2 regions of the Streptomyces sp. NPDC104581 genome follow, and region 1 is predicted to be linked to the other one. Evidence: predicted binding sites of a transcription regulator. Region 1 holds the regulator's gene; the other holds the start of a gene.

Region 1 (15,405 bases):
GCGCGCGTGGCGGGCACTCGGGCAGGGTGCCTTCGGGCGGCGGCGCCTCGTGGCCGTGGGAGACCATCGTGCGCTCGCCCTCGTACGCCATGGAGACCGTGACCGGTGAGTGCCAGCCGGGGACGGTGCGGGAACGGGAGAGGTCGATGCCCTCGCCCTGCTCCAGCGCGTCCCAGCAGTACTCCCCGTAGTGGTCGTCGCCGAAGGCGGCCGAGAGTGAGGTGCGCAGTCCCAGCCGGGCCAGCGCGCTGGCCATGTTGGCGATGCCGCCGGGGCTCGAACCCATGCCCCGGGCCCAGGACTCGGTGCCGCGCACGGGGGCGCTGTCGAGGCCGGTGAAGATGATGTCGAGGAAGACCGTGCCGGTGAGGTAGACGTCGCAGTCCGGGTCGTCGGGGGCGCGCAGGGCGCCCAGCGGGTCGACGTCGGCGGTGTGTGCCTGCGGGGTTCCTTCACGTGGGGTCACGGTCGCGCTCCCGGATCGGCGTACGGTCCGGACAGTGTGCCCGATGGCACTGACAGCCGGCGTGACGGCGGGGCCGTGCGGTCCGTGCCGGCGGGCCGGGCGCGGGTCAGCCGGAGCGCTTGGGGAGCGGCACCCGCACGAGGTCCGCCGCGACGGTCATGTCTCCCTCGTAGCCGGCCGCCCTGGCCTGCCGCTCGAACTGGGCCGGGTCGCTGTAGCGCTGCGAGAAGTGCGTCAGGACGAGGTGCCGTACGCCGGCCTCCCGCGCCACCGCGCCCGCCTGGCCCGCCGTCAGATGCCCGTGGTCGGCGGCCAGTTGATGGTCCTCGTCGAGGAAGGTGGACTCGATGACCAGCATGTCGCAGCCGTCGGCCAGGGCGTGCACGCCGTCGCAGAGCCGGGTGTCCATGACGAACGCGAAGCTCTGGCCCCTGCGCTCCTCGCTGACGTCGGCGAGCGTCACCCCGCGCAGTTCGCCGTCCCGCTGGAGGCGTCCCACGTCGGGCCCCTGGATGCCGTGCGCGGCGAGGCGTTCGGGCAGCATCCTGCGGCCGTCGGGCTCGGTGATCCGGTAGCCGTAGGACTCGACGGGGTGCGAGAGCCGGTGCGCCCGCAGGGTGTACGAGCCGGTGCGCGCGAGTACGCCGTCGGCCTCGACGGGTGCCTCGGTGATGTCGACGCTCTCGCGGTACGCCGTCGCGTAACGCAGCCTCCTGAAGAAGACGTGCCCGCTCGCCGGGTAGTGCGCGGTGACCTCGTGCGGGACGCCGTCCAGGTTGATGCGCTGGATCACTCCGGCGAGGCCGAGCGAGTGGTCGCCGTGGAAGTGCGTGACGCAGATCCGGTTGATGTCGTGGGCCGCGACCGCGGCACGCGCCATCTGGCGCTGGGTGCCGTCGCCCGGGTCGAAGAGGATGCCCTCGCCGTCCCAGCGCAGCAGATAGCCGTTGTGGTTGCGGTGCCGGGTGGGGACCTGGCTGGCGGTGCCGAGGACGACGAGTTCTCGTACGGACACGGTGTCGGACGCCTACCCGGGGGGCCAGTTGAGGCCGCGTCCGCCGAGCACGTGGGCGTGCGCGTGGAAGACGGTCTGGCCGGCGCCGCTGCCGGTGTTGAAGACGATCCGGTAGCCGCTGCCGACGGTCTTGTCCTCGGCGGCGACCTCGGCGGACTCGCGCAGGACGTCGGCGGCGACCTGCGGTTCGGCGGCGGCGAGCGCGGCCGCGTCCGGGTAGTGGACCTTGGGGATCACCAGCACATGGGTGGGGGCCTGCGGGTTGATGTCCCTGAAGGCCACGGTGGTGTCCGTCTCACGTACGACGGTCGCGGGCACCTCCCCGGCGACGATCTTGCAGAACAGGCAGTCGGCCTGTCGTTCTCCCGCCATGGTCCGGGTCTCCTCGTGTCGGTCGGCCGGTCGTGCCCGGTCGCTTCCGTAAGGAGGCATGCTATCCGCCCCGCCGGCGCCGGGAGGTGTCCGCCCGGCGATCAGGACCAGCGGCCGGTGCGGCCGAGCAGCAGCGCGCAGGCGGCCGTGCCGGCGGTGGAGGTGCGCAGCACGGTCCGGCCGAGCCGGTACGGGGCGGCCCCGGCGTCCGCGAACAGCGCCAACTCGTCGGGGGACACGCCGCCTTCGGGCCCGACGACCAGCACGATGCTTCCGGTGTCCGGGAGTTCGGCGGTGGCCAGCGGCAGGCTGCCCTCCTCGTGCAGGACGGCGGCGAAGTCGGCGGTCGCCAGGAGCGCCGCGACCTCTTTGGAGGACATCGCGTCCGCGACCCGGGGGAAGCGGAGTCTGCGGGACTGCTTGCCCGCCTCGCGGGCGGTGGCGCGCCATTTGGCGAGGGCCTTGGCGCCCCGCTCGCCCCGCCACTGGGTGACGCAGCGCGCGGCCTGCCAGGGCACGATCGCGTCGACACCGGTCTCGGTCATCGTCTCGACGGACAGTTCGCCCCGGTCGCCCTTGGGCAGGGCCTGTACGACGGTGACGCGCGGCGCGGGCTCCTCCTCGGTCAGTACGCCGGTGACGGCCACCTCCAGCCGGTCCTTGCCGTGGACGGCCGCGACCGTCCCGTGGGCGCCGGTGCCGGAGCCGTCGGTCAGGACGACCTCCTCCCCCACGCGCAGCCTCCTCACGGAGACGGCGTGGCGGCCCTCGGGGCCGTCCAGCGTGACGGTGCCGGTCCGCAGGGTCTCGGCGGTGTCGACGACGAAGACGGGTGCGGTCATGAGGCGTGTCCCGGGGTCAACGAGGCGCGGGCGGCGTCGAATTCGTCGGCGAGGACCTCGACGAGCCGCCCGGCGGGCAGCGCGCGGGCCATCCGGTGGCCCTGGCCCGCCCACAGGGCCATGCCCTGCGGGTCGCCGACCTTGGCCGCGGCCTTGCGCAGCCCGGCGGTGAGGTGGTGCACCGCCGGGTACGCGGGCGGGGCGTAGGGGCCGTGTTCGCGCATGAAGCGGTTGACGAGACCGCGTGCGGGCCGGCCGGAGAAGGCGCGGGTGAGTTCGGTCCGGGTGAACATCGGGTCGGTCATGGCGCGTTTGTGCAGGGCGTGGGCGCCGGACTCCGGGCAGACGAGGAAGGCGGTGCCGAACTGGGCGGCGTCGGCGCCTGCGGCGAGTACGGCGGCGATCTGGCCGCCGCGCATGAGCCCGCCGGCCGCGATGACCGGCAGGGTCACGGCCTCGCGTACCTGGGTGACGAGCGACAGCAGCCCGATGCCCGCGCCGTCGGTGGCGGGGTCGTCGCGGTGCGTGCCCTGGTGGCCGCCGGCCTCGACGCCCTGCACGCAGACGACGTCGGCGCCCGACCACTCGGCGGTCTGGGCCTCTTCGGGCGTGGTCACCGTGACGACGGTGAGGGTGCCGACGCGGGAGAAGGCGTCGAGCGTGGTGGGAGTGGGGCAGCCGAAGGTGAACGAGACGACCGGGACGGGATCGTCGAGGAGTATCGCGAGCTTGGCCTCGTACCCGTCGTCACGGCCCGCCTCGGGGTCGCCGAGGGGCGTCTCGTACCAGGTCGCCTCACCGGCGAGCTGATCGCGGTAGAGCTCCACGGCGGCGTGGTCGTCGTGGTGCGGCTGCGGCATGAAGAGGTTGATCCCGAACGCGCTGCCGCTGAGCCCCCGGAGCTGTTTGACCTCCTGGTACATCCCGTCGGCGGTCTTGTACCCGGCGGCGAGGAATCCGAGGCCCCCGGCGTCGCCGACGGCCGCGACCAACTGCGGGCAGGACGCGCCGCCCGCCATGGGGGCCTGCACGATCGGATACCGGCAGATGTCGGTCAACACGGAGGGCATGCACGCATCGTGCCATGCCCCCGGTGGGGCGCCGCACGTGGACCGCGATCCCGGGACGGGCGCGGCCCGATGCCTGTCCGCCGAGTCCCGCCGCCCCGCGGCGCACCGCGTTCCGCCCCGGACCGGACGGGCCGCGTGTGCGGCCCGCCGGGCGCGGGGGCGGAACGCGGGAACGGGCCCTGGGCCGTGTCCGACAAATGGCGCCGTCCGCCCGTAGGGCGGGGCTCGCGGCGGCTGGTGCGGTGCATCGCGAGGCGGAGGATCGGACTCGTACCGGGCGTACTCGGCCGAGTCCGACAACGCGGCGAGGTGCCGTACCAGGCGCCGCGAGCCAGGCGGGAATTGTCAGACACGGCCTAGCGGCCGTTGAACGCGTCCTTCAGCCTGGAGAACAGCCCCTGTTGGCCCGGCTGGAACTGGCCGGTGGGCCGCTCCTCGCCCCTGAGCTTCGCCAGCTCGCGCAGCAACCGCTCCTGCTCCGGGTCGAGTTTCGACGGCGTCATGACCTCGACATGGACGATCAGATCGCCCCGGCCGCCGCCGCGCAGATGCGTGATGCCGCGCCCGTGGAGCGGGATCGACTGGCCCGACTGGGTGCCCGGCCGTACGTCGATGTCCTCGACGCCGTCCAGTGTCTCCAGCGGACACTGGGTGCCCAGCGCCGCCGCGGTCATCGGGATCGTCACCGTGCAGTGCAGATCGTCGCCGCGCCGCTGGAACACCGCGTGCGGCGATTCGTGGATCTCAACGTACAGATCGCCGGCCGGCCCGCCGCCGGGGCCGACCTCACCCTCACCGGAGAGCTGGATACGGGTGCCGTTGTCGACGCCTGCCGGGATCTTGACCGTGAGCGTGCGGCGGGAGCGGATGCGGCCGTCGCCGGCGCACTCGGGGCAGGGGGTCGGCACGACCGTACCGAAGCCCTGGCACTGCGGACACGGCCGCGATGTCATGACCTGGCCCAGGAAGGACCGGGTGACCTGGGAGACCTCGCCACGGCCGCGGCACATGTCACAGGTCTGCGCGGAGGTGCCGGGTGCGGCGCCCTCGCCCGAGCAGGTCGTACAGACGACCGCCGTGTCGACCTGGATGTCCTTGGTGGTGCCGAAGGCCGCCTCGTTGAGGTCGATCTCCAGCCGGATCATCGCGTCCTGGCCGCGCCGCGTCCGCGACCTCGGGCCACGCTGCTGCGACGTCCCGAAGAACGCGTCCATGATGTCGGAGAAGTTGCCGAAGCCACCGGCCCCGAATCCGCCCGCGCCACCGCCCGCCTGCGAGAGCGGGTCGCCGCCGAGGTCGTAGACCTGCTTCTTCTGCGGGTCCGACAACACCTCGTAGGCGGCGTTGATCTCCTTGAAGCGCTCCTGCGTCTTGGGATCGGGATTGACATCCGGGTGCAGCTCGCGGGCGAGCCTGCGGAATGCCTTCTTGATCTCGTCCTGCGACGCGTCGCGGCGTACGCCGAGTACGGCGTAGTAGTCCGTGGCCACTTACGACTCCGCCAGGATCTGTCCGACGTAACGTGCCACTGCGCGTACCGCTCCCATCGTTCCGGGGTAGTCCATGCGGGTCGGTCCGACCACGCCGAGTTTGGCGACTGCCTCGTCGCCCGAACCGTAGCCGACCGCGACGACGGACGTGGAGTTGAGGCCCTCGTGGGCGTTCTCGTGCCCGATTCGTACGGTCATGCCCGAGTCCTCGGCCTCGCCGAGCAGCCTGAGGAGCACGACCTGCTCCTCAAGTGCCTCCAGCACCGGCCGGATCGTCAGGGGGAAGTCGTGCCCGAAGCGCGTCAGATTGGCGGTCCCGCCGATCATCAGCCGCTCCTCCGTCTCCTCGACCAGCGTCTCCAGCAGCGTCGCCAGGACGGTGGTCACCGTGCCCCGGTCCTCCAGGTCGAAGGACTCGGGCAGCTCCTGCACCAGCAGCGGCACGTCCGAGAAACGGCGGCCGACGACCCGGGCGTTGAGCCGGGCCCGCAGGTCCGCCAGCGAGGTCTCGCCGAACGGCACCGGGCAGTCGATCATGCGCTGCTCGACCCGGCCGGTGTCGGTGATCAGGACGAGCATCAGCCGCGCGGGGGCCAGCGAGAGCAGCTCCACGTGGCGCACCGTCGAGCGCGTCAGCGAGGGGTACTGCACGACCGCGACCTGCCGGGTCAGCTGCGCGAGCAGCCGCACCGTACGGCCCACCACGTCGTCCAGGTCGACGGCGCTGTCGAGAAAGTTCTGGATGGCCCTGCGCTCCGGCGCCGACAGGGGCTTGACGCCCGCGAGCCGGTCGACGAAGAGGCGGTAGCCCTTGTCCGTCGGAATACGCCCCGCGCTCGTGTGGGGCTGGGCGATGAAGCCCTCGTCCTCCAGGACGGCCATGTCGTTACGGACAGTGGCCGGGGAGACACCGAGCTTGTGCCGCTCGGTCAGCGCCTTGGAGCCGACGGGCTCCTCCGTGCCGACATAGTCCTGGACGATGGCGCGCAGCACCTCAAGCCTGCGTTCGCTCAGCATCGCGCACACCTCCAGCTCTGGTTCCTCGGATCCGGCTTGGCACTCGGTGCGTTGGAGTGCCAGCATTCCCCGGGCCAGTGTACGGCCGTGAGGTACGCCCCTAGCAAGGCCGACCGGTCACGCTACCGCGCGCGGCACCGCCGTCCCCACCGATAGCGTCGCCGTATGAACGTCCGTTGGGAAGAGCAGGGGTGGGAACGCATCGCACCGGGAGTCGGCAGACGCAGGCTCCCTGGCTGGGATGCGACGGTCGGGCTGGTCATGGGTGAGGACGCCGTACTTCTGTACGACACGGGCTCGACGCTCCGTGAGGGCGCCGAGATCCGCGCGCAGGCGCAGGCGCTCTGCGGCCGGCGCGTCACGCACATCGTGCTCAGCCATCCCCATTTCGACCATGTCCTGGGGACGGCCGCGTTCTCCGGGGCGCGGGTGTACGGCGCGGTCGGCATGGCGGAGCTGCTCCCGCGCGACCGCGACAGCCTGCGCGCCTCCGCCGTACGGCACGGGGTGGCCGTCGCCGACGCGACCGAGGCCGTGGACGTACTGGTCGGGCCGCAGCACGAGGTGTCCGGCGAGTCGACGCTCGATCTCGGCGGACGGCAGGTACTTCTCGCCAATGTCGGGCCGGGCCACTCGGGGCACGATCTCGCGCTGCTCGTCCCCGGCGAACGCGAGGTCGTCTTCTGCGGCGACGTGGTCGAGGAGTCGGGCGAACCGCAGGCCGGCTCCGACGCGATCCCTTCACGCTGGCCGGCCGCGCTGGACCGGCTGCTGGCGCTGGGCGGCGAGGACGCGCTGTACGTTCCCGGCCACGGCGCGACCGTCGACGCGGCGTTCGTACGGGCGCAGCGGGACCGACTGGCGGCGCGTTTCGGCACGGCGTAGCCACCCCGCGGGTATCCGCGCGGGGTGGCGCCGGCCCCGATATCGTCGGCGGATGCGCAGCTACAGCCCCGATCTGACCCCGCCCTGGAAGCGTTCGAAGCCGGTGCCCGAGGTGCCCGCGGAACCGGATCTGGTGGTCGAGGAGGTGTCGACCGGCTTCTGCGGCGCGGTGATCCGCTGCGAGAAGACCGCCGAGGGGCCGACGGTCACGCTGGAGGACCGCTTCGGCAAGCACCGGGTGTTCCCGCTGGTGGAGCGGGGGTTCATGCTCGAAGGCCAGGTCGTCACCCTGGTCCGGCCCACCGCGGGCGGTCCCGTCCGCCCCACCCGTACGGCCTCCGGCTCGGTCGCCGTCCCGGGCGCCCGCGCCCGGGTGGCCCGTGCGGGGCGCATCTATGTGGAGGGGCGGCACGACGCGGAGCTGGTGGAACGGGTCTGGGGCGACGACCTGCGGATCGAGGGCGTGGTCGTGGAGTATCTGGAGGGCATCGACGATCTCCCGGCGATCGTCGCGGAGTTCGGCCCGGCGGCGGACGCGCGCCTCGGTGTGCTGGTCGACCATCTGGTGCCCGGCTCCAAGGAGTCCCGCCTCGCGGAGCGGGTCACCGGGGACGACGTCCTGATCGTGGGCCACCCGTACATCGACGTCTGGCAGGCGGTGAAGCCGTCGTCGGTCGGCATCCCGGCGTGGCCGACGGTGCCTCGGGGGCAGGACTGGAAGACGGGGGTGTGCCGCGAGCTGGGCTGGCCGGAAAACACCGGTGCGGCGTGGCAGCGGATCCTGTCCTCGGTGCGGTCGTTCAGGGACCTGGAGCCGGCGTTGCTGGGCCGGGTGGAGGAACTGATCGATTTCGTGACGGAGCCGGGGTTGTAGTGCGGCTGGTTGCGGGGCGCCGGTGGGGTGGGGTGGTGCGGGCTGGCGCCCGGGGCCCGCTTCCGGGGCCGAGGTGCCGCCTCTTCGGGCCGGGGCGGGGTGGCCTCAATCGCCGGCCGGGCTTCGGTGGTGCGGGCCGGTGCCCGGGTGCCGCTCCGGGGTCATGCCCGGACGGCGTGATTTACGGCGCGTGCACCGCTCGTTGGACCCGACGACCCACCCTGTCCACGCACCACAAATCAGCCCAAGTGTCCGACCACGACCCCTGCGCGTCCCCCTTCCCCCCGCGGGAAGAGGGACGACCTGTCTCTGCGGGAGGCGGGACCGCCTGCGGGAGGTGGAAACGGGGGCGGCACGTGCCGGTGCCCTCACGGCGCGAAGCGGACCGGGGCAGGCCACCGCCAAGATCACCCGCGACAGACGGAGACGGGGGCTGGGGTCAATGACCACCGGAATCACCCCGCCGGAGGCGACCCCGGGGCCGTACCGCTGTCGTGACGCCGCAGGAGGGGCACACGGTGACGGTGACCGTTACGGGTGACGGCGGCGGACCCGGGGGCGGCCTCTGCGAGTCCCCTCACGGGGACCGTGGCCGGTGACCGCCAGGATCGCCCGCCGGAGGCGACCCCGGGCCGTGCCGGCCTCGTGACGCCGCAGGAGGGCGGACCGGGGGTCGGTGACCGTCGCGAGTGACGGCGTAAGGGGGGCGGGGTCGCAGGAGGTGCGTGTTCGGACACTCAGGCTGATTTGTGGCGCGTGAACAACCCGGGTCAACGGGTCCAACGAACGGGGCACGCGCCGTAAATCACGCCGTCCGGACATGCACCTCCGGAGACCCCGCACCCCAACCCACACCCACAACCGCAACCCAAACCCCAGACCCCGCACCCCGCCGGGAGGCCACCCGCCCCCGGACCGGGAGGACACCCGGAGGGCACCAGCCCGGCCGGCGATTGAGGCCAACCCGGCCGCCGGCCCGCAGGGGCGGACTCAGTCCACCAGCCCCCGCACCACCGCGTCCGCCAGCAACCGCCCCCGCAGCGTCAGCACCGCCCGCCCCTCCCTGTACGGCCCCGCCTCCAGCAGCCCCTCCGACCGTGCCCGCCCCGCCGCAGCCAGCCCGGCCGGCCGCAGCAGCGACAGCTCCACACCGTCGGACAGCCGCAGCTCCAGCAGGATCCGCTCCACGCGCCGGTCCTCCGCCGTGAGGACCTCCCGGCCCGCCCCCGGCGACCGCCCCTCCGCCAGCGCCGCCGCGTACGCCCCGGGGTGCTTCACGTTCCACCACCGGACCCCGCCGACATGGCTGTGGGCGCCCGGCCCCGCGCCCCACCAGTCCGCGCCGCGCCAGTACAGCTCGTTGTGCAGGCAGCGCCCGGCGTCGGTGGTGGCCCAGTTGGAGACCTCGTACCAGGAGAACCCGGCCGCCGCCAGCGTCTCGTCCGCGATCAGATAGCGGTCGGCGTGCTCGTCGTCGTCGGTCATCGGGATCTCGCCGCGCCGGATGCGCCGGGCCAGCCCCGTGCCCTCCTCGACGATCAGCGCGTACGCCGAGATGTGGTCGGGCCCGGCGCCCACCGCCGCCGACAGCGAGGCGCGCCAGTCGTCGTCGCTCTCGCCGGGCGTGCCGTAGATCAGGTCGAGGTTCACGTGGTCGAACCCGGCCGCGCGGGCCTCGGCCACGCACGCCTCGGGCCGCCCGGGGGTGTGCGTACGGTCGAGCACCTTCAGGACGTGCTGTCTGGCGCTCTGCATACCGAAGGAGATCCGGTTGAAGCCGCCGTCGCGCAGCTCCGCGAGGTACGCCGGGTCGACGGACTCCGGGTTCGCCTCGGTGGTGACCTCAGCGTCGTCGGCGAGGCCGAACTCCTCGCGTACGGCGCCCAGCATCCGTACGAGGTCGGACGCGGCCAGCAGCGTGGGCGTACCGCCGCCGACGAAGACCGTGCGGACGGGCCTGGGGTCGTCGCCGAGTACCTTCCGGGCGAGCCGGATCTCGTCGGTCAGGGTGTCGGCGTAGTTGTCGCGGGAGGCCAGTACGCCGCCCGAGCCGCGCAGCTCGGTCGCCGTGTAGGTGTTGAAGTCGCAGTAGCCGCAGCGGGTGGCGCAGTACGGCACGTGGAGATAGAACCCGAGCGGCCGGTCCGCGGCGCCCTGGAGGGCGTGCGGGGGCAGCGCGCCGGTCTCGGGCATGGGGTCACCGTCGGGCAGTGCGGAAGGCATGCCCCCAGTGTCCCGCACCTCGCGGGTGCGCCGGCGCGCCTCACACCGCGCGCAGCACCAGCATCGCCAGGTCGTCCGAGGGCGGGCTCGGGTCGAAGTCGTGCACGGCGCGTCTGATCCGCTCGGCGACGCCCTGCGCGCTCAGTCCCGCGCAGCCCGCGAGGATCGCGGCGAGGCCGTCGTCGTCGTCCAGGAGCAGCCGTCCCGAGCGGCGCTCGGTGACGCCGTCGGTGACGCACAGGAGCGTGTCCCCGGAGGCCAGGTCGAAGCTGAGGCTCTCGTAGGCGACGTGCTCGTCGACCCCGAGGAGCAGTTGCGGCTCGGCGGCCGCCCGTACCGTCCCGTCGGGCCGCAGCAGCAGCGGCAGGGGGTGGCCGGCGCTGGCGAGGGTGCAGCGGGCGCCGCCGCCGGTGCCGGGCAGCGGCTCCAGCTGGCCGTAGAGCAGGGAGAGGAACCGGGACTGGCCACCGTCGGCGAGCCCGGCGCCCCGGCCGTCGTCGAGGCTCTTGCCGATGTCCTGGATGTCACCGAGCGGGCCCAGGTCGCTGAGCCCGTTCTCGCCGCCGGAGAGGTCCTGTCCGCCGGCCACGGCGACCATCAGCGCCGCGGCCTCGGCGGCCTCCATCGCGTCGTCCAGCAGGAGCCTGTTGAGCCGGTCGAGGACTTCGCCGACGCGGTACCCCTCGCGGGCCAGGAGCCGCAGCCAGGGGCGGGCCAGTCCGGTGACGACGGCGGCCTCGGGGCCGCTGCCCTGGACGTCGCCGAGCATGAAGCACCAGCGTCCGCCGGGCGGCGCGGGGAAGACGTCGTAGAAGTCGCCGCCGACCACTCCGTCGTCGGCGGGCTCGTACACGAGGTGGCTCTCGACACCCGGGATCCGGGCGACCTGGCTGGGCAGCAGGCCGCGTTGCAGGATGCGGCTGATGGTGGCCTGCCGGGTGTAGCGGCGGGCGGCGCCGATCGCGAGGCCGACCCGGCGGGCGAAGTCCTCGATGAGCGCGATCACTTCGTCGGGCATCCGCGCCAGGCGCCGGCGTCCGAGGACGAGGGTGCCCAGGGGGCGGCCGTTGGCGACGAGCCGGCAGGAGACGGCGGCGCCGTCGTGCGCGCCGGTCTGGCCCGAACCGGGCCAGGGGACGGGCACAGGAACGTTCCGCCCTGGGCTCGAACCCGTCGTGTCCTGGGCGTCCGGGGAGTCGAGCAGCCGGGGCGGCTCCTTCTCCAAGAGGGTGCGCAGGATCTCGATGCGGGACTCGTCGGCGTGCCAGACGCGGGCCAGTCGCGGTGCGGCGCCCGCCCTGCCGTGGCCTTCGCCCTCGCCGTCGAGCCAGATCGCGCACCAGTCGGCGATCCGGGGCACGAGCAGCTGACCGGCGAGTGCCGCGACCAGGTCCTCGTCGAGCTGTCCGGCCAGCAGGTCGGAGGCTTCGGCGAGGAAGGAGAGGGCGCCCCGGCTGATCCAGTCGGGATCCTCGCGCGCCGTTCCGCGCGGGGCGGGGGCGATGATCTCGGCGGCGCGCAGTCCGCGCCGGAGCGCGGGTTCGCCGACGACTCCGGCGGCTCCCGCCGCCGCGTCGTCGGCGCCGACCGCCGGGTCGTCGGCGGTCGGCCCGTCGAGGGGGAGACGGGCCCAGACGGTCTTGAGGCCGGTGCGGTAGGTGATGCCCCAGCGTTCCGTGAGGGCGGCGATGAGCTGGAGGCCCCGGCCGTACTCGGGGGAGCCGCCGCCGGCCGGGCCGTGCGCGTCGCTGCGCACCGAGCGGGCGGGGTGGTGGTCGGACACCTCGATGACGAGGGCGGCGGGCTCCCGCTCGGCCGCGCTCTCGTCGTCGGGTCTCTCCTCCACCTCACGGGGTGCTTCGAGCCGGCAGAGCAGTTCCACGTTGGTGCCCGCGTGCACGACCGCGTTGGTGACCAGTTCGTCGACGATCAGCACGGCGTCGTCGGCCAGTCCGTCCGTGCTGTGCCCGCCCGGCGGGCACGCCTCGTCGCCCTGGCACAGGGCACAGGTGGCGAGCAGCCCGAGGCTGGTCCACTCGGCGAGCGCCGCGCGCACGAAGCGGCGCGCGGCGGACGGGGCGAGCGGATTCCCCGGCAGGCTGGTGCGTGCCGTGCGTCGCTCGTCGTTCCTGAACGTCCGGCTCCGAGCCGGATTCGGCTCTTGCGGATCGCCCACGTTCCCACAGTCCCCTATAGGCCCCACGTGCGGCTCCTGGTCGTTTCCCTCGTTGCGCCGCTCACCACCCGGACAGAGTGACAGACTGAGCGTGCCCATAAGCGTCGAGTCGTCGAAAATGGGCGAAGAAGTGAACGAAGAACGGAGCTCGGAACCACTTCCCCGGCCGCCGCGCCCTCCCTCACCCCGTACCCCGGATTCCCCCGCACCCGGCCATCACGCACTCGGACGCCACTCACGATGAGCAACCCGATACCCACCGAACCGCCCGCCGACACACCGGTCACCGACCGCGCCGGCATCCTCCTCGTCGACGACATGGAGGAGAATCTCCTCGCCCTGGAAGCGGTGCTGGCATCGCTCAACGTGCCGCTGGTACGGGCCCGTTCGGGCGAGGAGGCGATACGGGCGCTGCGCCGCGAGCGGTTCGCCCTGGTCGTGCTGGACGTTCGGATGCCGGGCATGGACGGTTTCGACACCGCGGCCGGCATCAAGCGCCTCGATCAGGCCAAGGACGTCCCGATCATCTTCCTGACCGGGAGCGATCCCGACAGCGGCTTCACGTTCCGCGGCTACGCGACGGGGGCCGCCGACTTCATCCCCAAGCCGTTCGATCCGTGGGTGCTGCGCGCGAAGGCGACCGTCTTCCTCGAACTCCACCGCAAGAACCGCCAGTTGGAGGTCCTGCTCGCGCGTGATCACGTACAGCTCGCGGAGATGGCCCGGCGGCTCTCCGCCATCGGGTCCCTGCTCGGCGCGGAGGGCGACGACGCGGACGGCGGTGCCGGCGAGGGTGACGGCGACGCGAAGACCCTGCGCGGGCCCGGCGAGTTGGCGGCGCTGCGCGGCCATGTGGCCGGGCTGGACAACATACTGCGGGAATTACGCCGCGGACGGAGCCCTCAGCCGTAGTTCCCGGCCGACAGCCCCGCCCGCGTACTCATGTACGACGCGTAGATGCCTCTACGCCTCCCGCGCTCCGGCGTACATCTCGTCCAGCAGGTGCTTGTACTCGCGCTCCACGACGGGCCGCTTGAGCTTCAGGCTGGGCGTCAGCTCGCCGTGCTCGATGTCCAGGTCGCGCGGCAGCAGCCGGAACTTCCTGATCGTCTGCCAGCGCTGAAGCCCCTCGTTGAGCTGCTTCACATAGCCGTCGACCAGTTCCTGGGTCCGCGGCGACGCGACCACGTCGGCGTACGACGCGCCCTCCATACCGTTCTCGGCGGCCCAGCCGAGCAGCGCGGCCTCGTCCAGCGAGATGAGCGCGGTGCAGAAGTTCCGGTCGGCGCCGTGCACCAGGATGTTGGAGACGTACGGGCACACCGCCTTGAACTGGCCCTCGACCTCGGCCGGCGCGATGTACTTGCCGCCGGAGGTCTTGATCAGGTCCTTCTTGCGGTCGGTGATCCGCAGATAGCCGTCGACCGACAGCTCGCCGATGTCCCCGGTGTGGAACCAGCCGTCGGATTCGAGGACTTCGGCGGTCTTCTCGGGCAGTCCGTGGTAGCCGTCCATGATGCCGGGGCCGCGCAGCATGATCTCGCCGTCGTCGGCGATGCGGACCTCGGTGCCGGGCAGCGGCTTGCCGACGGTGCCGGTGCGGTACGCCTCGCCCGGGTTGACGAAGCTCGCGGCGCTCGACTCCGTCAGGCCGTAGCCCTCCAGGATGTGGATTCCGGCGCCGGCGAAGAAGAAGCCGATGTCGGGCGCGAGCGCGGCGGATCCGGAGATCGCGGCGCGCAGCTGTCCGCCGAACGCGTCGCGGAGCTTGGCGAAGACGAGCCTGTCGGCGACGGTGTGCTTGACGCGGAGCGTGAAGGGCACCGAAGCGGTGCCGGTGTGGCGGAAGTTGTCCTGGCCGGCCTTCGCGTACTCGCGCGAGACACCGGCGGCCCACTGGAAGATCTTGTACTTCGCGCCGCCGCCCGCCCGCGCCTTGGCCGCGACCCCGTTGTAGACCTTCTCGAAGATGCGGGGCACCGCCGCCATGTAGGTCGGCCGCACCACGGGCAGATTCTCGATGATCTTGTCGACGCGCCCGTCGACGGCGGTGACATGACCGACCTCGATCTGGCCGGAGGTCAGCACCTTGCCGAAGACGTGCGCGAGCGGCAGCCAGAGGTACTGCACGTCGTCCCTGGTGATGAGCCCGGTGGCGGCGATGGCCTTCGCCATGTACGACCAGTTGTCGTGCGGCAGCCGCACGCCCTTGGGGCGGCCCGTGGTGCCGGAGGTGTAGATGAGGGTGGCGAGCTGCTCGGCCGTGATCGCGCCGACCCGCTCCTTGACGACACCGGGGTGCTCCTGGAGGTACTTCGTCCCGCGCTCCTCCAGTTCGGCGAGCGAGAGCACCCAGCCCTCCGGGTCGCCGTCGGCGGGCTTCGCGTCCGCCGTCTCGATCACCACGACATGGGCGAGGTCGGGCAGCTCGGCCCGGCGCTCACGCGCCTTGGCGAGCTGGGCGGCGTCCTCGGCGATCAGGACCCGGCTCCCGGAGTCGGCGAGGATGTACGCGCACTCGTCGGCGTTGGTCGAGGGGTAGACCGTCGTGGTCGCGGCGCCCGCGCACATCACCCCGAGGTCGGCGAGGATCCACTCGACACGGGTGGCGGCGGCGAGCGCGACGCGCTCCTCGGCACGTACGCCGAGCGCGATCAGACCGGCCGCCACCGCGTACACGCGCCCCGCGGCCTGGCCCCAGCTCAGGGACTTCCAGTCGTCGGGGCCCTCGCCCGAGGCGGAGGGAACGGGATAGCGGTAGGCCTCGGCGTCCGGCGTCGCCGCCACGCGCTCAATGAAGAGGGCCGCCACCGACGGCGGCCTGTTCTCGATCAAGGTCTTTGTGTCGCTCACGACGTCCTCCGGGCCCCGCAAAGCTGCGCGACTGGCTTGTTGTTTAACTGGTGAGTAACCATCGAGCAGTGATCAGACTAGAGGGCACCCGCCCGGTGCGTAAGAGGACGCGTGCAGCCGCT
Region 2 (15,405 bases), on a different contig from region 1:
ACGTGGGTTCGTATGGAAGCACCGCACAGCCCGGCAGCTGAGACCGGCGACCGCACGGCCGCGACGGCCCGGATCACCGCCCGTACCACCGTCGACTCACCTGAACGCATGAGCGAGCTCGGCCGCAGGCTCGCCGCTCTGCTGCGCCCCGGCGACCTGGTGATGCTCACCGGTGAACTCGGCGCCGGGAAGACGACGCTGACCCGCGGTCTGGGCGCCGGGCTCGGCGTACGTGGCGCGGTCACGTCGCCGACCTTCGTCATCGCCCGCGTCCACCCCTCGCTGACCTCGGGTCCGCCGCTCGTGCACGTGGACGCGTACCGGCTCGGCGGCGTGGACGAGATGGAGGATCTGGACCTCGACGTGTCGCTGCCGGACTCGGTGGTGGTCGTGGAGTGGGGCGAGGGAAAGGTCGAGGAGCTGTCGGACGACCGGCTGCACGTGGTGATCGACCGCCCCGTGGGGGCCGCGGATCCGCTCGCGGCGGCCGGTCCGCCCGCCGAGGGGGACGACCGGCGCGAGGTGACCCTGACGGGCGTCGGCGGGCGCTGGTCCGGCGTCGACCTGGCGGCGCTGTTCGCCTGAGCGGGAGTCCGTCCCCGCCGTCCGGAGGCGCCGGGGAGTCCCGCGCCGACCGGGCGTCCGTGCTTTCCGACAAGACGTCGGTAAACTCTTGCGTGTGCCGTGCGGCGCGTGGTCACATGGTAAACGAGATTTGGTTAGGTCTGCCTAACCAAGCTTGCCCCCGGAGCCTCAGGAGGCATCCATGCCGGCATCAGAGAGCACCGAAGCGCGACCGTCGGAGCCGACGGTCCCCTCTGCCGATCCCTCGTCCGTGTCGATGAGCGATCTGCTGGCATCGTGCGCGGCGGCCAGCGCCGTATCGACCCCGCCCGCCGAGAGCCCGGCCGGTGTCCCCGACGGCGGCGACTCCGGGGACGCCGCATAGCGCGCCGTACCGCGTAGCGCCCACGCACGTCCGCCACCGGGCCGACGGGCCACCGGACTGCGGGACTCCGGACTACGGGACCACGACGATCTTCGAACCCACGGTCGCGAACGCCCACATCGCGTCGGCGTCCGCCGTCCTCATCCGCACGCCACCCGTCCGCAGCGCCGGGTCCGGGCTCGCCATCGACCCGTCGACCGCCGCGCTGAACCCGATCGCGACCTGGTCGACGCTCGTGAACCGCACCACGTGCTCGATGTCCACGCCGTCCGACCCCGTGACCTTCTCCGACCGCGACGTGACCTTGTACGTCCCCGGCGGCGGGCTCACCGTGCTCGGCATGACCACGAAGGTCCGCGTCTTGGGCCCCGGCCCGCCCGCCAGCCACACACGCTTCGCGTCCAGCGCGTAGACGACGCGGGGACCGCTGCCCGACTTCGCGGGCACCGCGTGCGCGTCCTTGGTCTTCTCCGGCGCGGGGGAGCCGGACGCCGAGGAGCTGGGCTTCTTCGGCGCCGAGAGCTCGTCCGGTACGTTCGCCGACGCCTGGTACGCGAGGAAACCGACGGCGGCCACGGCCAGCGCGGTGAGCCCGGCCACGAATCCCGAGCTGCTCCTGGACACCTTGATCCACCTCTCGTACGTACGTCTCGGTGGTGACGGTAGCAGCAGGCGGGAGAGGGGACAGGGCGCCGTGCCCGGTGCCGGGAGCCGTAGGCTGTTTGTGTGCTCCTGCTCGCCGTTGATACCGCCACCCCCGCCGTCACCGTCGCCCTCCACGACGGTGTCTCCGTCCTCGCCGCCGAGAGCCAGGTCGACGCCCGCCGGCACGGGGAGCTGCTGCTGCCCGCCGTCGACCGGGTGCTCGCCGGGGCGGGTCTCGCGCTCGGCGCCGTGACGGACCTGGTCGTCGGCGTGGGCCCCGGCCCGTACACCGGACTGCGCGTCGGCCTCGTCACGGCCGCCGCCTTCGGCTCGACCCTCGGGGTCCCGGTCCACGGACTGTGCACGCTGGACGGCCTCGCCCACGCCGCCGGGCTCGACCGGCCCTTCGCGGTGGCGACGGACGCGCGCCGCAAGGAGGTCTACTGGGCGCGGTACGCGGACTCCCGCACGCGGCTGACCGAGCCCGCCGTCGACCGGCCCGCCGACATCGCCGCCGAGCTGGCCGGGCTGCCGGTCGTCGGAGCGGGCGGCGCGCTGTACCCGGACGCGTTCCCCGACGTCCGCGCCCCCGGGCACCAGTCGGCCGCCGCGCTCGCGTCCCTCGCCGCCGAGAGGCTCACGGCGGGTGACACCGACGGGTTCCTGCCGCCGCTGCCGCTCTATCTGCGCCGCCCCGACGCGCAGGTGCCCAAGAACTACAAGGTGGTCACTCCCCGGTGACCGACACGAGCGACGCGACCGGCCCGAGCGCCCCGGCGCTGCGCGAGATGCGCTGGTGGGACATCGAGACCGTGCTCGCCCTGGAGTACGACCTGTTCCCCGAGGACGCCTGGTCGCCCGGCATGTTCTGGTCCGAGCTGGCCCACGCGCGCGGCCCGGCCGCCACCCGCCGCTACGTCGTCGCCGAGACCTCCGAGGGCCGGATCGTCGGCTACGCCGGCCTCGCCGCCGCCGGCGGCCTCGGGGACGTCCAGACCATCGCCGCCGCCCGGGACCAGTGGGGCACCGGGCTCGGCTCGCGGCTGCTCACCGATCTCCTCCAGCACGCCACCGCCTTCGAGTGCGAGGAGGTGCTGCTCGAAGTACGGGTGGACAACCCCCGCGCGCAGAAGCTGTACGAGCGCTTCGGCTTCGAGCCCGTCGGCTTCCGCCGGGGCTACTACCAGCCGGGCAATGTCGACGCGCTCGTCATGCGCCTGTCGTTGCAGGACGGCCCCCACGGACAAGGAAGAACTGAGATCCATGGCTGACGAACCCCTCGTCCTCGGCATCGAGACCTCGTGCGACGAGACAGGCGTGGGCGTCGTCCGCGGCACGACCCTGCTCGCCGACGCCATCGCCTCCAGCGTCGACGAACACGCCCGCTTCGGCGGCGTCGTCCCCGAGGTCGCCTCCCGCGCGCACCTGGAGGCGATGGTGCCGACCGTCGAGCGCGCCCTGAAGGAGGCGGGCGTGAGCGCCCGTGACCTCGACGGGATCGCGGTCACGGCCGGACCCGGACTGGCCGGCGCGCTGCTGGTCGGCGTCTCGGCGGCGAAGGCGTACGCGTACGCGCTCGGCAAACCGCTCTACGGCGTGAACCACCTCGCCTCGCACATCTGTGTGGACCAGCTCGAACACGGGCCGCTGCCCGAGCCGACGATGGCGCTGCTCGTCAGCGGCGGGCACTCGTCGCTGCTGCTCGCGCCCGACATCACCGCCGACGTGCGCCCCATGGGCGCGACCATCGACGACGCGGCGGGCGAGGCGTTCGACAAGATCGCCCGGGTGCTCCAGCTCGGCTTCCCCGGCGGCCCCGTGATCGACCGGCTCGCGCGTGAGGGCGACCCCGCGTCGATCGCCTTCCCGCGCGGACTGACCGGCCCGCGCGACGCTCCGTACGACTTCTCCTTCTCCGGGCTCAAGACGTCCGTCGCCCGCTGGATCGAGGCCAGGCGCGCGGCGGGCGAGGACGTGCCCGTACGGGACGTGGCCGCGTCCTTCCAGGAGGCGGTGGTGGACGTGCTGACCCGGAAGGCCGTACGCGCCTGCAAGGACGAGGGCGTGGACCATCTGATGATCGGCGGCGGCGTCGCCGCCAACTCCCGGCTGCGCGCGCTGGCCGCCGAGCGGTGCGAGCGGGCCGGCATCCGGCTGCGGGTGCCCCGGCCCGGTCTGTGCACCGACAACGGCGCGATGGTCGCGGCGCTCGGCGCCGAGATGGTGGCGCGGAACCGGCCTGCGTCGGACTGGGACCTCTCGGCGGACTCCTCGCTGCCGGTGACCGAGACGCACGTACCGGGACAGGGTCACGCGCACGGCCACGGCCACGACCACGTGCACGAGGTCAGCAAGGACAACCTCTACTCATGACCGTCGCACTGATGTGGGAGGCCAAGGCCGCGCCCGGCCGGGCCGCCGAACTGCTGGCGTGGGCACGCTCGCGAGCGCTCGACCCCGCCCCGGAGCGCCGCGAGACGCTCACCGCCCCCGGCGGCCGGGTCCTGGTCATGACCTGGTGGGACGCTCCGTACGACGCGGAGCTGCCCGAGCTCCCGGCCCCGGCCGGTGAACTCGTCGCCCGCCCGGTGCACCGCTGGCGGTTCGAGACGGCCCAGTAGCGTCCGGGCGCCCGCGCACGACCCCGGGAAGAGACTTCGCACGGATTTCGCGGCGTGTGTCGATCCGGTCCCCGCCCGTTCGACGCAAGGGTGAGAGGCGGGGAACATCCCGCCCGCACGCACACCGAGGAGTCACCATGCCGCGCTATCTGACCACCATCCACCTGGACGAGAACAACACCCCCTCCGACGGCCCCAGCCCCGAACTGATGGACCGCATGGGCGCGCTCATCGAGGAGATGAACAAGGCCGGGGTACTGCTGGAGACCGCCGGGCTCACCCCGTCCGCGCAGGGCACCCGTGTCCTGTGGTCCGGCGGCAGGATCTCGGTCACCGACGGGCCCTTCACCGAGTCCAAGGAGGTCATCGGCGGCTACTCGATCCTCCAGGCCAAGAACCAGGCCGAGGCCGTCGAGTGGAGCAAGCGTTTCCTCCAGATCCACGAGGACGCCTGGACGATCTCGATCCAGGTCCGCGAGATCGGCGAGTAACCACCGGCCCGCGCGGTCGCCCCGCGTTGGCGTCCGCCCGCCCCCGGTGTTCTGATGGGTGGCCGTGACGGCAGACAGCGGCAGCGCGGGCGCGGTGGAAGCGGTATTCAGGATCGAGCAGGCGAGGATCATCGCGGCGGTCGCGCGCGTCGTGCGGGACGTCGGCATCGCCGAGGAGCTGGCGCAGGACGCCCTGGTCGCCGCGCTGGAGCAGTGGCCCGAGTCGGGCGTCCCGGACAGACCGGGAGCCTGGCTCATGGCCACGGCCAGGCACCGCGCCATCGATCTCGTACGCCGCCGGGAGACGTACAAGCGCAAGCTGGCCGAGGTCGGCCGCACCCTGGAGGAGACGGCGCCGCCGCCCGAGCCCGCCGAACCCGACGACATCGACGACGACCTGCTGCGGCTCGTCTTCGTCTCCTGCCACCCCGTGCTGTCCACCGGGGCGCGCGTCGCGCTCACCCTGCGGCTGCTCGGCGGACTCACCACCGACGAGATCGCCCGCGCCTGTCTGGTGCCGGAGCCGACGGTCGCCCAGCGCATCGTGCGCGCCAAACGCGGTCTCGCCAAGGCGGGGGTGCCCTTCGAGGTGCCGTACGGCGCCGAGCGCGCCGCGCGCCTCGCCTCCGTACTGGAGGTCATCTACCTCGTCTTCAACGAGGGCTACTCCGCCACCGCCGGGGACGACCTGCTGCGCCCCGGGCTTTGCGAGGACGCGCTGCGGCTCGCACGCGTACTGGGCGGACTCATGCCCGACGAGCCCGAAGTGCACGCCCTGGCGGCCCTGCTGGAGTTCCAGGCGTCCCGTACGGCCACCCGTACCGGCCCCGGCGGCGCGCCCGTCCTCCTCGCCGACCAGGACCGCTCACAGTGGGACCGGCGGCTGATCCGCCGTGGCGTCGAGGCCCTGACCCGGGCGAACGCGCTGGGCGGCGCCCCCGGCCCGTACGCGCTCCAGGCCGCGATCGCCGCGTGCCACGCGCGGGCGGCCGCGTACGAGGACACGGACTGGGCCGCGATCGCCGCCCTGTACGGACGGCTCGCCGCGCTCACCCCCTCGCCGGTCGTGGAACTGAACCGCGCGGTCGCCGTCTCGATGGCCGAGGGGCCCGAGGCCGGGCTGGCACTGGTCGACGCGCTCGCGGCGGAGCCCGCGCTCAAGGGCTACCACCTGCTGCCGAGCGTGCGCGGGGATCTGCTGGCCCGGCTGGGGCGCGCGGAGGAGGCCCGGTCGGAGTTCCTGCGGGCAGCCGGACTGACCCGCAACGAACGGGAACGCGCCCTCCTGGAGGACCGGGCGGCCCGCACCGGGTGAGCCGGGGCGGGGCGCACCCGATGAGCCTGCGGCCCGCCGGCCGGTACCGCGGGAAGGGCTCACTCCTCGGGCAGCGGCTCACCCGTCTCCAGCAGCGTCTTGAGGCTCGACAGCAGCGCGGGCCAGCCCTCGCTGACGCTCGACAGGACGGTGGAGCCCGGCTGGAAGCCGTCGTGGATCACGGTCAGCCTGACCGTCGAACCCATCGGCTCGATCTCGAAGGTCACCTTCGACCGCCCCTCGGCCGCCGCCTTGACGCGGTACTCCTCGCCGAGGCCGGTCGCCTCGGGCAGCCGATTGGCTGCATGTCAATGCGCGGAGAGACGGTCCGGGGCCGGGCAATAGGCTCGCCCCCATGTCTCGCCGTGTGCCCGCGCTGCCGCCGCCTCCGCCGCCCGTACACCTGCGCACCTGGCCCGACGAGCAGGCGCTGCTCGCCGACCGTGCGGGCGTGCTCGGTCTGCTCGTGGGGCGAAGCATGGGGTTCGCCCGGCTCGCGCAGTTCCTGCTGCTCGTCGCCGGAGCGCAGTTCGGCTGGCTGATGACGGGGCAGGCCCTGCGGGCGCTGGCCGAGGAGGTCGTCGATCCGCTCGGCGTCGTCATGGGCGGGCTGATCGCGGCGTTCGGCGTCGGCGTCATGACCGCCTGCGGGATCGTCCTCGGGCTGCTGCTGCGCCGGGACGGCGCGATGCGCACGCTGACGCACCGGTGGGCGGCGCTGGCGAGCGACCCGGCGCGCGACGCGGGGCTGCGGCTGCCGGGCGTGAGCCTGTGCTGGCTGCTGATCTCGTTCCTGGCCGGGGCGTTCGGTCTGTGGCTGGCCCTGGAGACGCCCGCGAGCGCGCGCCGGGGTCAGGACACGTACGCGGAGGTCTGGTACCTGATGGGCGCGGGCACCCTCTTCTGGATCGCCGGCCTGATCGGCGTGACGAAGGCCGTCGCGCACTACCGCTGGGCCGTCCGGCTGGCCACGGCCAGGACCTCGCCGACCTCCCCGGGAGACCCGGCCGGGACGCCGGGACCGGGCGTCCATCGCTGAAACCGCGAAAATCGTGGTATTTGGGGGACGTGAGTGGCACCTGATGTCCGGATGTGCCCCGAAGTCTCCCCCCGCTCCCTGAGGCCGTTCCTACGCCGCCCGTTCTATCCTGGGTGGAACGCATGCGCCATTTCATGGGGTGAAGGGGCGGCGGATGAACTGGCTGTGGTGGATATTCGTCTTCTTCATGGTCGGTGGCTTCAGCTGGGTCGCCGATACGGGCCGGAGCGCGCTGCGCACCCGGCACGAGCGGAGAGTGGAGCGTCTCAAGCTCGTCGAGGGCGGCCGGCTCGCCCTTGAGGAGTCACACAAGCCGCCGGAGCCCGTCTGCGGGTGTACGCACCATCTCGCCAAGCACGACAGACAGGGCAAGTGCCATGAGCGAGTCGAGGTCGCGACCGCCTGGGACGAGAACAGGAAACCGAAGGCGTACGAGCCGGCGCAGTGCAACTGCCAGCAGTACGTCGGTCCGCAGCCGCTCTCGCGGATCTACGCGGACGACATCACCGATCTGGACACCGCGATCCTGGACGCGCAGCTCAGCGCCACCGAACCGGCGGAGCCGAGGAAGCGGCCCGCGGAGCCGGCGGAAGCCACGGCGCGGTCCACCGAGCCGACGGAGCCGAAGCCCGGGAAGCCGCGCCTGGAGAAGGACGGGGACTGACACCGGACGGCGCCCCTGGGGGCCGTCCGGGGTGCCCTCAGCCGGCCGGGTACCGCTCCGGCGCGCCGCTGACCGCCCCGAACAGCACGACGGGCTCCTCCGCGTCCTGCTGCCCCACCCCCACGGCCACCAGCCGTCCGCCGACCCGCCATGTCTCGATGTCGCCGAAGTAGCCCAGCCCGCACAGGGCCGCGTAGAACGGCGGCACCGGCTCGTCGGCCAGATACCGGTCGGCGTACGCCGTCAGCTCCACGGTCCGGTGCGCGCCCCACCGGGCGTCGAGGGCGTGGACGACGCCCCGGAGTTCGGTCTCGTACGCGTCGAGGACGGCGTCATGGCGCCCGAGGTCCTCGTCCTCGTAGAAATCGGCGCTGACCCGCAGCGCGACGATCGCGAAATCCGCCCCCGACGCGGACCGGGCGGGGTCCGCGCCGTCCGGCCGGGGCGGCGCGTACGGGGCGGTGGCGAGGCGTTCCACGGCGGCGGTCCGCGCGTCGACAGCCGCCTTGAAGGCGAGCGCGTCGCGCCCCGGTCCCTCCGTCTGCCCCGGTCCCCGCCCCGCCGAAGCCTCCGGAGCGCCGGAGGTCACAGCTTCGGCCGGTCCGCCGGGGTGGCCGCCGGGGCCAGCGCCCCCGCGTCCGCCAGCGCCTTGTGCGCCGCGAGCACCGCGTCCGTGGTGGCGCCGACGTCCAGTACGACTCCGCCCGGCCCGGCCGCCAGGCGCGGCGCGGCGAAGTCCGCGGGCACCCGCGCGGCCCGGTTCGCCGACAGGAAGACGGACCAGCCGGCGCGCGGGTGCGAGGCCCGCAGGCCGTAGGCGGACTTCAGCGCCGCGAACAGCTCACGGTCGTGCGCGCTGCCGGTGTCCGCGTCCCAGACCCCGGCCACGGCCGCCAGTGCCTCCGGGAGCCGGTCCGTGAGCGGCGCCGCGCCGTCCGGGGAGCCGGGGAAGAGCAGCAGCGTCGCGCCGAACGGGGTGTATCCGTCCGTACCGCCCGCCCCCACCCTGAGCTGCGCGTAACCGCCGTCCTGCCGCCGGGCCACCACGACGGCCGTGCGGCCGACGACGTCCGCGTCGTCCTGCGGGTTGGCCGCGTCCACCGCCGCCGCGAAGGCGGTGATGTCCCGCGGCACGGCCTCGCCCGGCGTGGCCCCGTCGGTGTCCCACCGCCAGTCCGCCAGCTCACCGGCCGAAAGATCGGTCAGCCGCCCCAGCAGCTCCAGCCAGCGGCCGGCCAGCTCCTCGCAGGACTCGGGCCTGGGACCCCAGGACGCCTTCACGATGGTTTCGCTCGCCATGCCCGTCACTCCCGAGACTCCCGATGGTGCATCTGCCTGTCGCTCCTCGCCGCTTCTCGCCGTCACAGCCCCGTCACGGCTTCCAGGGCGTGTGGACGACGTCCACGTCCACCCCAGCATCATCGAACGCCTTCTGCGCGGCGTCGGCGGCCTGCTTGTTGGAGAAGTTCCACTCGACCGGCTTGCCGTTCGCCACCCGCACCTGGCGCCGCGCCTGTTCGACCCACTTGGTGGCCTGTGCGGGTTCCAGGGTGCCATCCGGACGGACCTTGCCCCCGTAACCGAACTTCGCCTCCTTGTACTTCTGCCCGGCGGAGTCCCAGCCGTCGAAGTCGACGTCGCGCCCGGTGGCCGGGTCCTTCACCGCGTACTCCTTGCCGCGCTTCACCCCCGAGACCTGCTCCTGGAACCGCATCCAGCGCTCCATCGCCGGGCCGTACGCGACCGACTTCTTCGTCTTCCACTTGCCGTCGCCGAGGTCCTTGGAGCCCTTGCGCGGATTCTTCAGATCGCCGTACCAGGACGGCTTCTTCCACTTGGCGACCGCCTTCTGGCCGGCTTCCCGCTTGGCCGCCTGCGCGTCGGCTGCGTCCTTCTTCGCCTGTTCGGCGGCGTCGATCTCCTCCTGGCTCGCACCGTCGCACTTCTTCTCGAACGGGAGGAGTACGGGTACGCCGCCCGCCCGGTAGACCGCCACGGTCCGTCCGGCCGCGTTGACGCCGCCGGTGAGCGAGGGCCGCTCGGTGTCCGGAGCGCCCGGAGCGCCGGGACCGCCGGGGAGCCGGCCGCCGAGCGGGCCGGAGCTGATCAGGCAGCCCTTCTCCGCCAGCTCCTTCGCGGCGTCGTCGGCGTGCTTCTGCGCCTGACTCGCCGCGTCTTCGGCGGCCTTGACGTCGCCCCTCTCCGCGGCCTTGCGGGCGCGGTCGGCGGCCTCGCGGGCCTTGTCGGCCGCCTTGCCGAGTTTCCCGAGCTTGCCCAGCTTCCCGGCCTTGCCGAGTTTCCCGCCTACCTTGGCCGCGTTGTAGCCGGGGATGAAGATCGATCCGACGTTCCACACGACGTCGGTGACCGCCCGGGTCTTCTCGCCGTTGTTCCACCGGTCGCGGACCTCGTCGCCGACGAACATGTCGTCGCCTGCCGTGACCACCGTGTTGACGGACGCGCCGCCCCAGTCGGTCAGGGCGTCGAGGTAGTCGCCCCTGGCCCACTTGTCACCGGCGTCCTTGGAGTCCTCCGACCACTTGTCGCCCAGGCTGCCGCCGTACTCCTTGAGGCCGTCCCAGGTGCCGCCCGGGTCGGTGACGAGGTCCCAGACGCCGGTGACGTCGCCCCAGAGGCCGTCCACGAAGAGGCCCTTGACGACCTGGCCGCCACGGTCGGCCGCGCAGGAGAAGAAGCCCCAGCCTCCGCAGTCCTCGGCCTTCTCCCCGTCGTCCTCGCCGTTGCCGGCCGCGGCCTCGTCGTCCTCCCAGCCGGGCTCACCGGCGGCGCCCTCCTCGCGGTCCTCGTCGGTCTCGACGCCCACCGGGACGGTGCCGCCGTTGTCGTTCCGCGGAGCGCCGGGGTCCCCGGGACCGCCCGGGTCGGCCGGGCCGCCGTCGACGCCCTCCCGGCCGTCGCCCGCCTCGACGGAGTCGCCGTCGGCGCCCGCCGGGCACGCCGCGCCGGTGATCGAACAGACCGCGGACCGCAGGCCGTCGGACACCTGCCCGCCGACGCCGCTCGCCGTGAGCCCGACGATGATCGCGGCCACGAGGACGAACAGCCCGAGGTATTCGAGCGCCGTCTGGCCCCCGTCGCCGCGCCACCTGATGAACCGGGCGAACGAGAACGGCCGGTGTGGCGACCGCCGTTCCGGGTCGAGCCGCAGCCACTCCCGGCTCTCGGGGTGCCACAGGAAGACCAGGATCAGTACCGGCAGGACGAGTTGGGTGAAGCCCTGGAAGGAGCCCTCGGTGATGTTGGAGACGCCGCCCAGAACCAGCCATGCCTGGACGGCGATCAGGGCCCGCCACTCCCGCACGCCGCCGGTCCACAGCCGCCGGGACAGCAGCCAGCCCACCGTGCCGGGCGCCGCCGCCCACAGGGTCAGACCGATGAGTCCGGCGTCCACCGCGTCCGCCGCGGCGGCCGAGAGGAGCAGGCCGACTCCGCCCAGCACGGTGAAACCGAACAGCGCGTGGACCAACCACCGGGCGACGAGCAGCAGTTGAGGCATCTCGCGCCGCCCGGACGGATCGGGCGGCGTCCATGCGCCGTCGTACGCCGGTGTACCCCCGTAAGAAGCCATTTCCCGCCCCAACCACCCTCGCGATACGCGGTGTTCCGGCGGTACGCCTCAAACCGCCCCAACAGGGGAGCTTATGACGGGAACACGCCAGAGGATATGGACGCGGGATGCTGAAACCGTCTCAAACACGTACCAGGGCATGGCGAATCGCGGTGAATGGCAGGTTTCGGGGGCCGGGCTCAGGCCGGGTGGCCGAGAAGCATGGTGGGCGCGCCCGCGACCCGGGTCAGGAAGACCGTGGCCGATTCCCGCCCCTGGAGCTTCATCCTCCGCCGCAGCTCCTCCGGTTCGACGGGCGAGCCGCGCTTCTTGACCGTCAGGACGCCCACGCCGCGCTCCCGGAGCAGGGCCTTGAGCCGCTTCAGGTTGAACGGCAGCACGTCGGTGATCTCGTACGCCACCGCGTACGGCGTCGGGCGCCGTACGTCCGCCGTGATGTACGCGATGGTCTCGTCGATCAGCCCGCCGTCCAGCTCGTCGGCGACCTCGGCGACCAGATGGGCGCGGATGACGGCGCCGTCCGGCTCGTACAGATAGCGGCCGACCTCCCTGACCGGTGGGTCCGGCAGGCCGCGGCCGGTCAGGGTGAGACCGGCGGGAAGCAGTGTGGCGCGCCGGGCGCCGGGCGTGATCGCACCCGCCCGCGGCCCCGGACCGGATTCCGCACCCGGCCCCGGCCCCGTCGCGCGGTGCCAGAGCACCGCCTCCTTGACGTCGCCGCCGTCGGAGATCCACTCGGCCTCGAAGTCGTCGGGGACCAGCTCGTGCGGGATACCGGGCGCGATCTTGATGCCGCCGGCGCCGACCGCGCGTACCGCCTCGACCGCCCAGGACAGCGGCGGCGAGTACGCCTCCGGATCGAAGATCCGCCCCCGGCCGCCGCGTCTGGCCGGGTCGACGAAGAGGGCGTCGGGGGCTGGCGCGGCGGCCAGGTCGTACGCCAGGACGTCCGCGCGCACGACTGTCGCGGGCGGGGCGTCCGGTGCCAGCGTGCGGACGTTGAGCGCGGCGATCTCGCAGGTCACGGGGTCGCGGTCGACCGCCGTCACGGCGAACCCCGCGCGCGCCAGTTCGATCGCGTCGCCGCCGACGCCGCAGCACAGGTCGGTGATCCGGGCCGGGCCGCCGTCCCGCGGGCCGATGTCCCGGAACCGGCCCGCCCGGTGGGCGGCGACCGAGGTGCGGGTGGCCTGCTCGACGCCGTGCGGCGTGAAGTACATGCGGTACGCGTCCCGTTCGCCGAACTTGGCGACCGCCCGCTGTCGCAGCCGGGCCTGCGCGAGGGCCGCGGAGACCAGTTCGGCCGGGTGGTCGCGGCGCAGCCGGGTGGCGAGGGCCAGCTCCTGGGCCGGGTCGTGGTCGCGGAGGGCGGTGAGCAGGGCCTGACCCTCGTCGGAGAGCAGCGGGGCGAGCGACGGTGCGGGGGAGGGGGTGCGGTCGGTGCGGTCGGTCACCGGGCCATTGTGGGCCAGGCGGGGGACCGTCGGCGCTCACCGGCGGTGTCGGCCGGGCGCGCGGGCCGCGCGCTGACAGGATGCGGCGCCATGCAACTAGTACGACAAAACGAAGAAAAGGCCGCAGAGCGGCGCAAGAGGCACACCGGCGGACGGACACGCGCGGTCGCCGCCGTACTCCTGATCGCCGCGCTGGGCTCCGCCTGCGCGGGGGAGTCCGGTGACCGGGGCGGGGGTGACCGCGGCGGCCGGAGCGGGGACGGGGGCGGCGGAGGCGGCGGACCCGTCGAGTCCGCCGCCGCGACGCCGGGCCGGGCGGGCCCCGAAGCCGCGAAGAAGGCCGAGGCCGCGAAGAAGGCCGAGGCGGAGAAGGCGGACGTGAAGAAGGCCGAGGCCGCCGTCGCCAGGGCCCAGGCGGTGCGAGCCGTCGCTGCCAAGAAGTGGAAGCTCGCCAGGACCCCGCTCGCCGCGCCCCCGCCGCCCGCGGTGAAGCCGCGGATCACCACGCGCAAGGGCTTCGAGGTCACGGGCGGCGCGACCCTCCCGCCGGTCTTCACCAGCGTCCCCACGAAGGAGAAGGTCGTCTTCCTGACGATCGACGACGGCGCCGAGAAGGACCCCGAACTGCTGCGCATGATGACCGAGTTGAAGATCCCGTACAGCGCCTTCCTCAGTGACTACGTCATCAGCGACAACTACGCCTACTTCAAGAAGATGCAGGCCCGCGGCGTCTCCCTGCACAACCACACCCTCACCCACCCCTACCTCCCCGGGCTCTCCTACGAGAAGCAGAAGCGGGAGATCTGCGGCCAGCAGGACAGGATCGAGAAGCGGTTCGGAAAGCGGCCCGAGCTGTTCCGGCCGCCGTACGGCAACTACGACGCCGGCACCCTCCGCGCCGCCAAGTCCTGCGGCGTCAAGGCGGTGCCGCTCTGGTCGTCCGAGGCGTTCCCCGACCACATGGAGTGGCGCGAGTGGGACCGGAAACTGCACCCCGGGGACATCGTCCTCACGCATTTCCGCGGCAAGGAGGACTGGAAGGGCTCGATGCCCGACATGATCCGGCACGTCATGAAGACGATCACGGACAAGGGTTACGCGGTGGCGAAGCTGGAGGACTACGTCTAGGAGGCGGCCACCCGATCGGGCCACCGCCGGGCCTCGACTGGCACTCAGCTTGACCGAGTGCTAATCGCGGTCATAGTGTCATGTCTGGCACTCCCCACTGGAGAGTGCCAAATGCGTGGCAGGACAGGTCCGGCACCCGCGACGACGGATCGAGCCCGGTCACGCGACCCAGACAGTTAACCCCGTGAGATCTCCGAAGGGGGAGGTCGGATCGTGACGACCGCCAGCACCAAGGTTGCCATCAAGCCGCTCGAGGACCGCATCGTGGTCCAGCCGCTCGACGCAGAGCAGACCACGGCCTCTGGCCTGGTTATTCCGGACACTGCCAAGGAGAAGCCCCAGGAGGGCGTCGTCCTGGCCGTCGGTCCGGGTCGCTTCGAGAACGGCGAGCGGCTCCCGCTCGACGTTTCCGTCGGCGACGTCGTTCTGTACAGCAAGTACGGCGGCACTGAGGTGAAGTACAGCGGCGAGGAGTACCTCGTCCTCTCGGCTCGCGACGTGCTCGCGATCATCGAGAAGTAATCCTCACAGTCCCGCTGTGAAACTGCGCCCCTGGCCCCCGCATCGCCGGGCGGTCCGGGGCGTAGTTCGTTGTTCGTTCGAGAGGACAAGAGAAAGCTCCCATGGCGAAGATCCTGAAGTTCGACGAGGACGCCCGTCGCGCCCTTGAGCGCGGCGTCAACAAGCTTGCCGACACGGTGAAGGTGACGATCGGCCCCAAGGGCCGCAACGTCGTCATCGACAAGAAGTTCGGCGCCCCCACCATCACCAACGACGGCGTCACGATCGCCCGCGAGGTCGAGCTCGACGACCCGTACGAGAACCTCGGCGCCCAGCTCGTGAAGGAGGTGGCGACCAAGACCAACGACATCGCGGGTGACGGCACCACCACCGCCACCGTGCTGGCCCAGGCGCTGGTCCGCGAGGGCCTGCGCAACGTCGCCGCCGGCGCCTCCCCGGCCGCCCTGAAGAAGGGCATCGACGCCGCCGTCGCCGCCGTCTCCAAGGAGCTGCTGGACACGGCCCGCCCGATCGACGACAAGTCCGACATCGCCGCCGTCGCCGGGCTCTCCGCCCAGGACTCGCAGGTCGGCGAGCTCATCGCCGAGGCGATGGACAAGGTCGGCAAGGACGGTGTCATCACCGTCGAGGAGTCCAACACCTTCGGCCTGGAGCTGGAGTTCACCGAGGGCATGGCCTTCGACAAGGGCTACCTCTCGCCGTACATGGTGACCGACCAGGAGCGTATGGAGGCCGTCCTCGACGACCCGTACATCCTGATCAACCAGGGCAAGATCGGCTCCATCCAGGACCTGCTCCCGCTGCTGGAGAAGGTCATCCAGGCGGGCGGCTCCCGGCCGCTGCTGATCATCGCCGAGGACGTCGAGGGCGAGGCGCTCTCCACCCTCGTCGTCAACAAGATCCGCGGCACGTTCAACGCCGTCGCCGTGAAGGCCCCCGGCTTCGGTGACCGCCGCAAGGCCATGCTCGGCGACATCGCCACCCTCAC

What was found. Region 1 encodes HrcA, which represses chaperone genes, less so after heat shock. Its sites were predicted from a motif close to TTNGCACTCNGNNNNNCNGAGTGCNAA; they were not measured.
Region 2: a site for HrcA is predicted at 13,933-13,959, ahead of groES (co-chaperone GroES). Genes of this name have one in related genera too.

Annotation. Positions count from the first base shown of each region.
Region 1 covers NZ_JBVJNN010000013.1:121,755-137,159, forward strand. Annotated here, with positions in the region: gene ACZ61E_RS13735 (carbohydrate kinase family protein) at 1-466, opposite strand, end outside; gene ACZ61E_RS13740 (ribonuclease Z) at 573-1,481, opposite strand; gene ACZ61E_RS13745 (histidine triad nucleotide-binding protein) at 1,494-1,853, opposite strand; gene ACZ61E_RS13750 (16S rRNA (uracil(1498)-N(3))-methyltransferase) at 1,955-2,695, opposite strand; gene ACZ61E_RS13755 (nitronate monooxygenase) at 2,692-3,765, opposite strand; gene dnaJ (molecular chaperone DnaJ) at 4,122-5,255, opposite strand; gene hrcA (heat-inducible transcriptional repressor HrcA) at 5,256-6,272, opposite strand; gene ACZ61E_RS13770 (MBL fold metallo-hydrolase) at 6,438-7,157, shown strand; gene ACZ61E_RS13775 (DUF3097 domain-containing protein) at 7,210-8,031, shown strand; gene hemW (radical SAM family heme chaperone HemW) at 9,022-10,254, opposite strand; gene ACZ61E_RS13785 (SpoIIE family protein phosphatase) at 10,295-12,430, opposite strand; gene ACZ61E_RS13790 (response regulator) at 12,671-13,342, shown strand; gene ACZ61E_RS13795 (AMP-dependent synthetase/ligase) at 13,394-15,283, opposite strand.
Region 2 covers NZ_JBVJNN010000003.1:143,255-158,659, forward strand. Annotated here, with positions in the region: gene ACZ61E_RS03930 (alpha/beta fold hydrolase) at 1-41, shown strand, start outside; gene tsaE (tRNA (adenosine(37)-N6)-threonylcarbamoyltransferase complex ATPase subunit type 1 TsaE) at 13-585, shown strand; gene ACZ61E_RS03940 (hypothetical protein) at 767-949, shown strand; gene ACZ61E_RS03945 (hypothetical protein) at 1,022-1,573, opposite strand; gene tsaB (tRNA (adenosine(37)-N6)-threonylcarbamoyltransferase complex dimerization subunit type 1 TsaB) at 1,676-2,335, shown strand; gene rimI (ribosomal protein S18-alanine N-acetyltransferase) at 2,383-2,865, shown strand; gene tsaD (tRNA (adenosine(37)-N6)-threonylcarbamoyltransferase complex transferase subunit TsaD) at 2,858-3,967, shown strand; gene ACZ61E_RS03965 (hypothetical protein) at 3,964-4,215, shown strand; gene ACZ61E_RS03970 (YciI family protein) at 4,353-4,706, shown strand; gene ACZ61E_RS03975 (RNA polymerase sigma factor) at 4,765-6,021, shown strand; gene ACZ61E_RS03980 (SRPBCC domain-containing protein) at 6,081-6,314, opposite strand; gene ACZ61E_RS03985 (hypothetical protein) at 6,377-7,060, shown strand; partial or broken gene ACZ61E_RS03990 (hypothetical protein) at 7,215-7,571, shown strand; gene ACZ61E_RS03995 (hypothetical protein) at 7,762-8,313, opposite strand; gene ACZ61E_RS04000 (hypothetical protein) at 8,310-9,023, opposite strand; gene ACZ61E_RS04005 (Tox-REase-5 domain-containing protein) at 9,097-11,313, opposite strand; gene ACZ61E_RS04010 (class I SAM-dependent methyltransferase) at 11,493-12,767, opposite strand; gene ACZ61E_RS04015 (polysaccharide deacetylase family protein) at 12,858-13,895, shown strand; gene groES (co-chaperone GroES) at 14,109-14,417, shown strand; gene groL (chaperonin GroEL) at 14,519-15,405, shown strand, end outside.